2 regions of the Pedobacter sp. GR22-10 genome follow, and region 1 is predicted to be linked to the other one. Evidence: riboswitches for the same ligand, from Rfam matches in the RefSeq annotation. Region 1 holds a riboswitch; the other holds the start of a gene.
The links. A riboswitch is a leader RNA that binds a small molecule or an ion and turns the genes downstream of it on or off. The one in region 1 is predicted to bind S-adenosylmethionine.
Positions count from the first base shown of each region.

Region 1 (4,983 bases):
AATGTCGGTAATGGAAGTTTTGCAGGGGATTAACAATGAAGACAAAACCGTAGCCTTTGCTGTTGAAAAATCTTTGCCTCAGATTGAGAAATTAACTTCGGCCGTTGCCGAGAGAATGAAAAAGGGCGGTCGGCTTTTTTATATAGGGGCAGGTACCAGCGGCCGCTTAGGAGTGGTAGATGCATCTGAATGTCCACCAACTTATGGTGTTCCTTTCGATACTGTAGTTGGTATTATTGCCGGCGGGGATTCTGCCATCAGAAAGGCTGTAGAATTTGCTGAAGATGACAGCCTGCAGGCCTGGAAAGATTTACAGGCATTTCATATTAATGAAAAGGATTGCCTGGTGGGTTTAGCTGCATCCGGCACCACACCATATGTGGTTGGAGGTTTAAATACAGCACGCCAGCATGGAGTTTTAACAGGTTGCATTGTCTGCAATACTGGTGGACCCATTGCTGCAGCGTCTGATTTTCCGGTAGAAGTGGTGGTTGGACCTGAATTTATTACCGGTTCTACGCGAATGAAATCGGGCACAGCACAAAAATTGGTTTTAAATATGCTGAGTACCACCGTAATGGTGCAATTGGGGCGTGTGGTTGGAAACAAAATGGTAGATATGCAGTTAACTAATCATAAACTGGTTGATCGCGGAACGCAAATGGTAGCTGATGAATTAAATGTGAGCTATGAAATAGCTGCAGATTTGCTGAGTAAACATGGAAGTGTGCGTAAAGCAGTAGAAGCAGGACACTGAGAAATGTTAGAATGAGAGAAGGATGGAATGATTGAATGATTGAATTTGGAAGTAATTGTAGCATTCTCTCATTCAAAATTCACTCATTCAATAATTAAAAAAACATGCACGAGATAGAGCCGTATTACCAGTGGAGAGATGATTATATCTCGGCAGAGGATGAGCGATCGCCATTCTACAATACCGAATACTCTGAACTGTACTTTGATAAGCAGATCTATAACTTTCTGTTGCACCCGCAATGGGATGAGTTTGGTTCCAATACCTTGTACATGAAAGTATTGTATGCGGATTATGATAGAGGTTACGCGATTATTGAGTTTATCGGCGAATGGAATGATGCCATCAACAACGACATCATGTTGCTGAAACGCGATATTTTGGAACTCATGATGGATGAAGGCATTAATAAGTTTGTATTAATCGGAGAAAATGTATTGAACTTTCATTCATCAGACGATAGTTATTATGAAGAATGGTTTCAGGAAGTGGAAGATGGCTGGATTGTTGGGGTAAATTTCCAGGAACATGTCATCAGGGAGTTTAAAGATAACAACATTGATTATTACATTAATTTTGGAGGTGCTTTCGATCACCTGCCCTGGCGTACATTAAAACCGTTACAGTTCTTCAAAAAAGTTGAAGAATTGCTGACAAAAAGACTGAATTAAAGTATTATTTTTATAATTATTTAAATACACAAATAAAAATGGAACAACAAAACTATCAATATCAGGGCAATAGCGTGTTCGTCCAGGAAAACACAGTGTCTAAAAAATTCTTTGCCAGCGTATTCTTATGGATGTTCGTTGCTTTGTTAATATCAAGCGCTTCTGCATTTGTATTGGCAAATTCGCCAGGAATTTTATCCTATTTAGTAGCTGAAAAAGGATTTACCATATTTGGATACATTGCCATCTTTGCGCCACTTGGTTTAGTGATGTTGATGGGGGCTGCTATGCAAAGATTATCCTTCCCGGCATTAGTGGGTATTTTTCTGTTGTATTCTTTACTAACAGGTGTGATGTTGGGCTTTATACTTTTAATTTACACAACAACATCTATTGCCATTTGCTTCGTTGCAGCAGCCGTTATTTTTGCTGTAATGGCTATCATGGGATACACTACAGATGTTGATTTAAGTAAATTCGGACCAATACTAATGGCTGGCGTAATCGGTTTGGTTATCGTAAGTCTGATCAACTTCTTTATCGGCAGCGAAACGCTGAACTACATTTTAGGCTTTGTTGGTGTGGCTATTTTTACTGCGCTTACCGCTTATAAGGTTCAGGAAATTAAAAGAATTGGTGAAGGTTTGGATGAAAGCGGAAATGAAATTGCATTGGCCGACAGCAAAAAATTAGCAATAATGGGTGCGTTGTCACTTTATATCACATTCATTAACTTATTTGTTTCTTTACTACGTCTCTTCGGTAGCAGAAGATAATTCACTAAATTCTGACCGCTGGATTTATCTGGTTTCAGGTTAATGACAAAACAATATTTTAAAGGCCGTGCATATTTGCATGGCCTTTGTAATTTTATTTGGCAGCGAAGCGATAAATTTTGGAAATGATGTTGCTTTGTTGCATTTTTGTATGCTTATTAAGAAAGACGGAGGGATTAGACCCAACGAAGTCTTAGCAACCTGTGCCAACAAGGTGCTACATTCTAATCTCGGTTAACCGGGAGAAAGATAAGTTAAGGAAGTACGATCCATGTGCCAACTTTTTGAATAAGCTTTTTTGAGATTTGAGAAATTAGATTTGAGATTTGAGGCCAATTATAAATGTCTTAATTTCTCAGATCACTCCTCTCGTCTCTCACATCTAATAACAGAATGAGCATAAGAGAAGAATTAGAAAAACGTATTTTGGTCATCGATGGTGCGATGGGCACGATGATTCAACGTTATACGCTTACCGAAGAAGATTTTAGAGGGGAACGGTTTAAGGATCATCCTTGCGATGTGAAAGGCAATAATGATTTGCTGAACATCACCCGTCCGGATATTATCAAAGCCATACATCTCGAATATTTAGCCGCTGGCGCAGATATTATCGAAACCAATACCTTTAGTACGCAAAGAATCTCCATGGCGGATTACCAGATGGAAGATTTGTCGTATGAATTAAGTTATGAAGGTGCTAGAGTGGCAAAGGAAGCGGCAGATGAGTTTATGGCTGCTAATCCAGATCGTAAGTGTTTCGTTGCCGGTGCCATTGGCCCAACCAATAGAACGCTTTCCATGTCGCCCAATGTAAATGATCCGGGTTACCGGGCGGTTTACTTTGATGAATTGGAGACTGCTTATTACGAGCAGGTGCGCGGTTTGGTAGATGGGGGCTCAGATGTATTGCTGATTGAAACCATTTTCGATACGCTGAATGCCAAAGTGGCTATTGTAGCCATCAAAAAATATGAAGAAGTTATTGGCCGTAAATTGGAGATTATGATTTCCGGTACGATTACCGATGCTTCTGGTCGGACCCTATCCGGACAAACTGCCGAGGCTTTTTTAAACTCAGTGATGCACGCAAAACCTTTAAGTATAGGTTTCAACTGTGCGTTGGGTGCGAAAGAAATGCGTCCGCATATTGAAGAGTTAGCCGCAAAAGCGGGATGTTACGTTTCTGCCTATCCAAATGCAGGTTTGCCCAATGAATTTGGTGCTTATGATGAGCAACCGCATGAGACAGCACACTTAGTAGATGACTTTATCGCTTCTGGCTTTGTTAATATCGTAGGAGGTTGCTGTGGTACCACGCCCGAACATATCGGCTGTATCGCGGCGAATGCCAGAAAAGCATCACCAAGAAAAATTCCGGAAATTCAGCCGTTTATGCGGTTAAGTGGCCTGGAGCCCGTAACCATTACGCCTGAAAGTATTTTCGTAAACGTTGGGGAAAGAACCAATATTACCGGTTCGCCTAAATTTTCGAAGCTGATTTTAGGGGGTGATTACGAAGCTGCGCTCGCCGTGGCCTTGCAACAGGTTGAAGGTGGCGCACAGGTGATTGATGTGAACATGGACGAGGGAATGCTGGATTCGGAAGCAGCCATGACCAAATTTTTAAACCTGATCGCCTCCGAACCCGACATTGCAAAGTTGCCCATCATGGTCGATTCCTCTAAATGGTCGGTGATTGAAAATGGTTTGAAATGCCTGCAGGGAAAAGGAATTGTGAATTCAATCTCTTTAAAAGAAGGCGAGGATAAATTCCGCGAAAGTGCCCGTAAAATTATGCAATACGGTGCTGCTGTAGTGGTGATGGCTTTCGATGAACAAGGCCAGGCCGATAACTACGAGCGCAGAAAAGAGATTTGTAAAAGAAGTTATGATATTTTGGTGCATGAAATTGGATTTCCTGCGGAAGATATCATCTTCGATCCCAATATTTTAACCGTTGCCACCGGACTGGAAGAGCACAACAACTATGCTGTTGATTTTATCAATGCCACCCGTTGGATCAAAGAAAATCTCCCGCATGCTAAAGTGAGCGGCGGGGTTTCTAATATTTCATTCTCATTCAGGGGAAACAATACTGTTAGGGAAGCCATGCACTCGGCTTTTCTCTATCACGCCATTCAGGCAGGCCTGGATATGGGGATTGTAAATGCAGGGATGCTCGAAGTTTACCAGGAAATTCCACCTGAACTTCTGGAACGTGTAGAGGATGTATTGCTCAACCGGAGAGATGATGCCACCGAACGTTTGGTAGAATATGCCGATACCGTAAAATCAAAAGGTAAGGAAGTGGTTAAGGATGAGGAATGGAGAAAGGGCTCAGTGGAAGAAAGATTATCACATTCTTTAGTTAAAGGAATTGTAGAATACCTGGATGATGATGTAGAAGAGGCACGACAGAAATATGCCCGTCCGATTCAGGTGATTGAAGGGCCGCTGATGGACGGGATGAATATTGTTGGTGATTTATTCGGCGCCGGAAAAATGTTTTTGCCCCAGGTGGTGAAATCTGCTCGTGTAATGAAAAAGGCTGTGGCGTATTTATTGCCGTTCATTGAGCAGGAAAAACTGGATAATCCGGATCAGAATCAAAGTTCATCAGCCGGAAAAGTGCTGATGGCTACCGTAAAAGGTGATGTGCATGATATTGGTAAAAATATCGTAGGCGTAGTTTTAGCCTGTAATAACTTTGAAATTGTAGATATGGGCGTGATGGTTCCGGCACAGGAAATCATCAAAAAAGCCAAAGAAATCAATG
Region 1 is NZ_JAPIVR010000005.1:55,732-60,714, forward strand. Features, by position in the region: gene murQ (N-acetylmuramic acid 6-phosphate etherase) at 1-757, shown strand, start outside; gene OQX64_RS19050 (hypothetical protein) at 862-1,428, shown strand; gene OQX64_RS19055 (Bax inhibitor-1 family protein) at 1,467-2,204, shown strand; SAM riboswitch class I at 2,357-2,460, shown strand; gene metH (methionine synthase) at 2,598-4,983, shown strand, end outside.

Region 2 (4,983 bases), on a different contig from region 1:
GTTGATTAAGTTTTTGGAAGTGGCTATGGCAAACTGATTGGTCTGATCATTTAATTCCCACGCACAAACCCATTCACCATTTCTTCCCCTGATGACATAGGGTGAAATCATTTTTTTTTCACTTCCCCACCTGCCATAATCGCTTTTCAAAAACAGGTAATCCTTTCCGATTGGTGTCCAGTTGGTCTGATCACGACTCCAGGCAAAGCGCAAGCCATTGGCATTGTAAGCAAACAGATAGGCAGAATCCGGCTCATCCGTTAACTTATTTTCTTTGGCCATTAAACTGGCTGTGGCAGTAAAAAGTATAGCAAATAAAACGTAGAATCTAAGGTAAAACTTCATGGGTCTGCAGCTATTTGGTTGGAAATGCGAAGACCAAAATAAATAATAATCGTTGGTTTAACGATTATTATTTTGTATTTATTTAATTACGATGTAATTATTCAAACTATTCTTTCAGCAGTCCATCTATTTCAGCATTAAACTCCTTTACAAAATCGGTATAATATTGGCCGGTTGCTGGTCCGCTGTAACCCGTATGAATCTGTGCCACTTCTCCTTTTTTATTAATGATGATGGTGGTTGGGAAAGAGATGAAATTATTCAGGGCTGGTAAAGATTCAGATACTATTTTTTTATCGGGTGTGCCAGCAATTACCTGATCATATTGGATATCAAACTTATCCCTGAACCGGGTTAAGGCCTTCCGCACGTAGGCTGAATCCAGTTGTCTTTCATAATGAATGCCAATAACTTCAACGCCGCGATTACGGTTTTCCTTGTACCAGGGTGCAATAAAAGAAGCCTCATCTACACAATTTGGGCACCAGGTGCCTGTAATGGTAAGAATGACCACCTTATTTTTAAATTTCTCATCGCTGAGCGATACCTTTTTCCCGTTTACATCCGGAAAGGAGAAATCAAGTGTTTTGTATCCATCCTTTAAAAAGGTTAATTTATAGGCATCAGGTAAGGCCGCGTTTTGATTTTGTTTGCCTGTGAAGGGTGTATTTCCCCTGGTGCTCACCGTTTCTCCTGTTATGGTTCCGTCTTTTGAAAAACTTCCTTTGTAATAGGATGGACTAGAGCCAATAAAGCTGGATAAATAAAAATCATTGCCTTCCACTATTCCTTCCAGGTAACGTGAATCGCCAGTTACCCTTAAAAAAGTCCCGGTAATTTTATTACCAGTTTGTTTAAATAGTCCGACTGCATTTTCATCTTTTCCGGTAGGCGATTTAAAAGTGATATCATATTTGCCAGAGAAATCAGCTGCAGCATTTTTACCATTAGGTTTGAAACGATATGGATTCCCTCTGGTTGCATTTACGGCCAAAGGTTTACCGGAGCCATCTTGTTTCCTAAGCGTTCCAACCAGCGAATCACCTGTGATTTTGAAGGCAAGTTCATTGTCAAACTGATCCAACGCAACCAGAATGGAATCTGCAGTTTGTTTAACCACGCCACCATCAAAGCGTTCTTCACCATTCAAAAATATTAAGTGTGGCTTTGTATCGATTTTGGTAATTTCAAAATTAAAGGGAACTTCAACCCCAGGTTTAATTTCAAACACACCCCGCCATTTGCCGTTCGGAACAAAGGATGTGGTTAATTTATGGGCAGTAGCTGATTGTTTTTTCTGTGTCTGTGCTTGTAAAGTCTGCGACAACATAAAAGCCGGTAGCAGAAATAGTAATGATTTTATATTCATGTGATATTTGAGATCTATTGATAACGTGACAAATGTAAGCATCATAAAAGCACGGAAAAAATATTTTCAATAAAATCTATAGAATTTGTAGTCATTATGATTTTTATATTATCTTTGCCGCAGTTATTTTAAAATGCTTATCAAGAAAGGTGGAGGGAATGGCCCTGCGAAACCTTAGCAACCAGCCTGAATTGGATATGGTGCTAATTCCATCCCGAAGTAATTTGGGTAAGTTAAGTCAGTTGAATGCAAAGTATTAATATTATATGAGAGCACTCCTGATTTTACGGGCGTGCTTTTTTTGTAAATCAGCTTCACCGGAAATGCTAAGTATAAGGTATATCGTTAAAAACAATTTGATGGAAAAAACTAACAAAAAACAATCTACTCAATCAGGGCATTTAAAAACCTTTTTAAGTCTTCGAATGCGTGAGGGTATTTGTTGCTGTATGAGGCTATAAATACCAACCCAATAATTTAAATCATTAAGTATTCACGTTTGTAAAAAATTCGCCGGTAAGCGAAGTGGAATTGCTTTGCCCTGATTTTTACATTCTTCATTCATCTCATTATTAATAAATTGATTATGTTCAAAAAAATTAAGCTGTTGGCAATCGTATGCTTGCTCTTGCTTTCGTCACTCGTGCATGCCCAAAACATCAGTATTTCCGGTACGGTTAAAAGTGCTTCAGGAGAAACATTGCCCGGAGTTTCAGTATTTGTTAAGGAAACCAAACAAGCCGTAACCACCAATAATAGTGGCGCATTCAGTATTACAATTAATGGAAAAGGTACATTGGTTTTCTCTTATATTGGTTTTACAACTAAAGAAGTGGTGGTTACCGAAAGTTCGAATGCATTAAATGTAACCTTAAGTGACGGAGAAAATGCATTAGATGAAGTGGTGGTAACGGCTTTAGGTATCACTAAACAGAAAAAATCGTTAGGTTATGCCGTTCAGGAATTAAAAGGGGAAAGTTTAACTGAAGCGCGGGAAACCAATCTGGTAAATGCACTTGCCGGTAAAGTAGCCGGGGTAAGGGTAACCAATAGCCAGGGCGATATGGGATCTTCCCGTGTGGTGATTAGAGGGGAAACTTCTATTGCCGGAAATAATCAGCCTCTTTTTGTTGTAGATGGGATTCCGGTAGATAATTCACAGCTTAATTCGGCGGGGGCGAGAGATTACGCCAATGCCATTTCAGATATTAACCCTAATGATATCGAATCCATCAGTGTGTTAAAAGGTCCCAATGCGGCCGCTTTATATGGTTCAAGGGCAGCAGCAGGTGTGATTATCATTAAAACAAAATCAGGAAAATCTAAAAAAGGTTTGGGTATTTCTTTAAACTCGAATGGCGTGATCGAAAGTATATTAACCTTACCAAAATATCAGGATGTATTCGGACAGGGATCGGAAGGTAAATTCAGCTATGTGGATGGAAAAGGTGCCGGCGTAAATGATGGGGTTGATGAAAGCTGGGGGCCCAGAATGGATGGCAGGTTGATTCCGCAGTTCTTTTCGAAAGGTGTAGCAGTGCCCTTTGTGGCCCATCCGGATAACGTAAGGGATTTCTTCCAAACAGGTTACTCCTTAACAAATGGTATTTCAATTGAGGATGCAGGAGAGAAATTCGATTACCGGTTATCTTATAACAACCTTAAGCAGGTCGGTATCGTACCCAATTCAGGTCAGGGTAAAAACTCATTCACTTTAAATACTACTTTACGTTTAACACCTAAACTCACCATCACCGCGAATGCCAATTATAGTAAACTTGGTGCCGACAACCTGCCTGGAACGGGCGGATCAAGATCAACCAGTACCATGTTGCAGTTTGCGTGGTTTGGCAGACAGGTTGATATCAATCAATTGAAAAATTACCTGGATGAGAATGGTAATACTTTTAATTGGAACAACAGTTATTACAGCAATCCTTATTGGGTGGCTTATGAGAATACGGTGTCTCAAAACAGGAACCGTTTAATTGGAAGTATAGGTTTAAACTACAAAATTATTGACGGATTGAACTTCAATTTCCGTACAGGAACAGATTATTACAATGATCGCCGAAAAATTAAAATTGCCTACGGTACTAACGGAACGCCATTTGGATCATATACCGAAAGTGCCTTTACGGTAAATGAAAACAATACGGATGCGACATTAAATTATGCCAAGCAATTAAATGATGATTTTAGTTTAGATGTGTTGCTTGGTGGTAATATCCGGACCAGTTATATCGAACAAAATGATCAAAGTGCACCCCGTTTGGCTGTTGCCGGATTGTATACGTTAAACAATTCCAGAGATCCCTTAACCTCATCTAATAATTACAGTAAGTTAAAGTCTTACAGTGGTTATGCATCCGGTCAGATTGGTTTTAGAAATTACCTTTTTGCCAATATTACGGCCCGTAATGATTGGTCATCCACCTTGCCCGCTCAAAACCGCTCCTACTTTTATCCGTCTTTCAACGGTAGTTTAGTGCTCACTGAAGCTTTTGATATCAAAAGCGAGGTGCTGGATTACGCAAAAGTACGTGGTGGCTGGTCTAAGGTAGGTAAGGACACCTCACCTTATCGTTTAACTAATACTTACAGTTTCTCTGCACCGTTTGGAGCAAGTCCGCAGCTTAGTCCGTCCGGAACAGATTTCGATCCGAATCTAAAATCTGAAACCACCACTTCATCAGAGCTAGGTGCTGAAGCTGTTTTGTTTAACAAGCGACTTCGTTTTGATGTCAGTGTATATAATACGAACAGTTACAATCAGATTTTAAATGTAGATGTGAGTCCGAGTACAGGTTTCAGATCGAAAAATATAAATGCCGGAAAAATTAATAACAAGGGTATTGAAGTTCAGCTGGGTATTACGCCGGTGAAAAAACAATTTACCTGGGATATTGATATCAACTATGCGGCAAACAGAAGTAAGGTGGTGGAATTGGATCAGGAAGGTTTACTGCAAAATTATGTGGTGGCAACCAATTCTGCACAGGTAATTGCGACTGTTGGTCAACCTTACGGAACACTTTTTGGCAATGCTTTTTTAAGAGATGGGAATGGTAATATTTTGGTAAATGCTACAGGTGCACCACAAACTGACCCGACCAAAAGAGTTTTAGGGAAATATACACCAGATTGGATTGGCGGAATTTCAAATACTTTTAGCTACAAAAGCTTTAGTTTAGGCGTGTTGATCGACGCCAGTTTCGGTGGTTCTATTTACAACGGTACTTATTCTACAGGTACTTATACCGGTGTTT
Region 2 is NZ_JAPIVR010000004.1:497,561-502,543, reverse strand. Features, by position in the region: gene OQX64_RS18735 (alpha-L-arabinofuranosidase C-terminal domain-containing protein) at 1-345, opposite strand, end outside; gene OQX64_RS18730 (peroxiredoxin family protein) at 452-1,714, opposite strand; SAM riboswitch class I at 1,849-1,954, shown strand; gene OQX64_RS18725 (SusC/RagA family TonB-linked outer membrane protein) at 2,301-4,983, shown strand, end outside.
Region 2: it holds a riboswitch for S-adenosylmethionine, as region 1 does, so the genes downstream of both, OQX64_RS18725 (SusC/RagA family TonB-linked outer membrane protein) here and metH (methionine synthase) in region 1, are expected to answer to the same signal.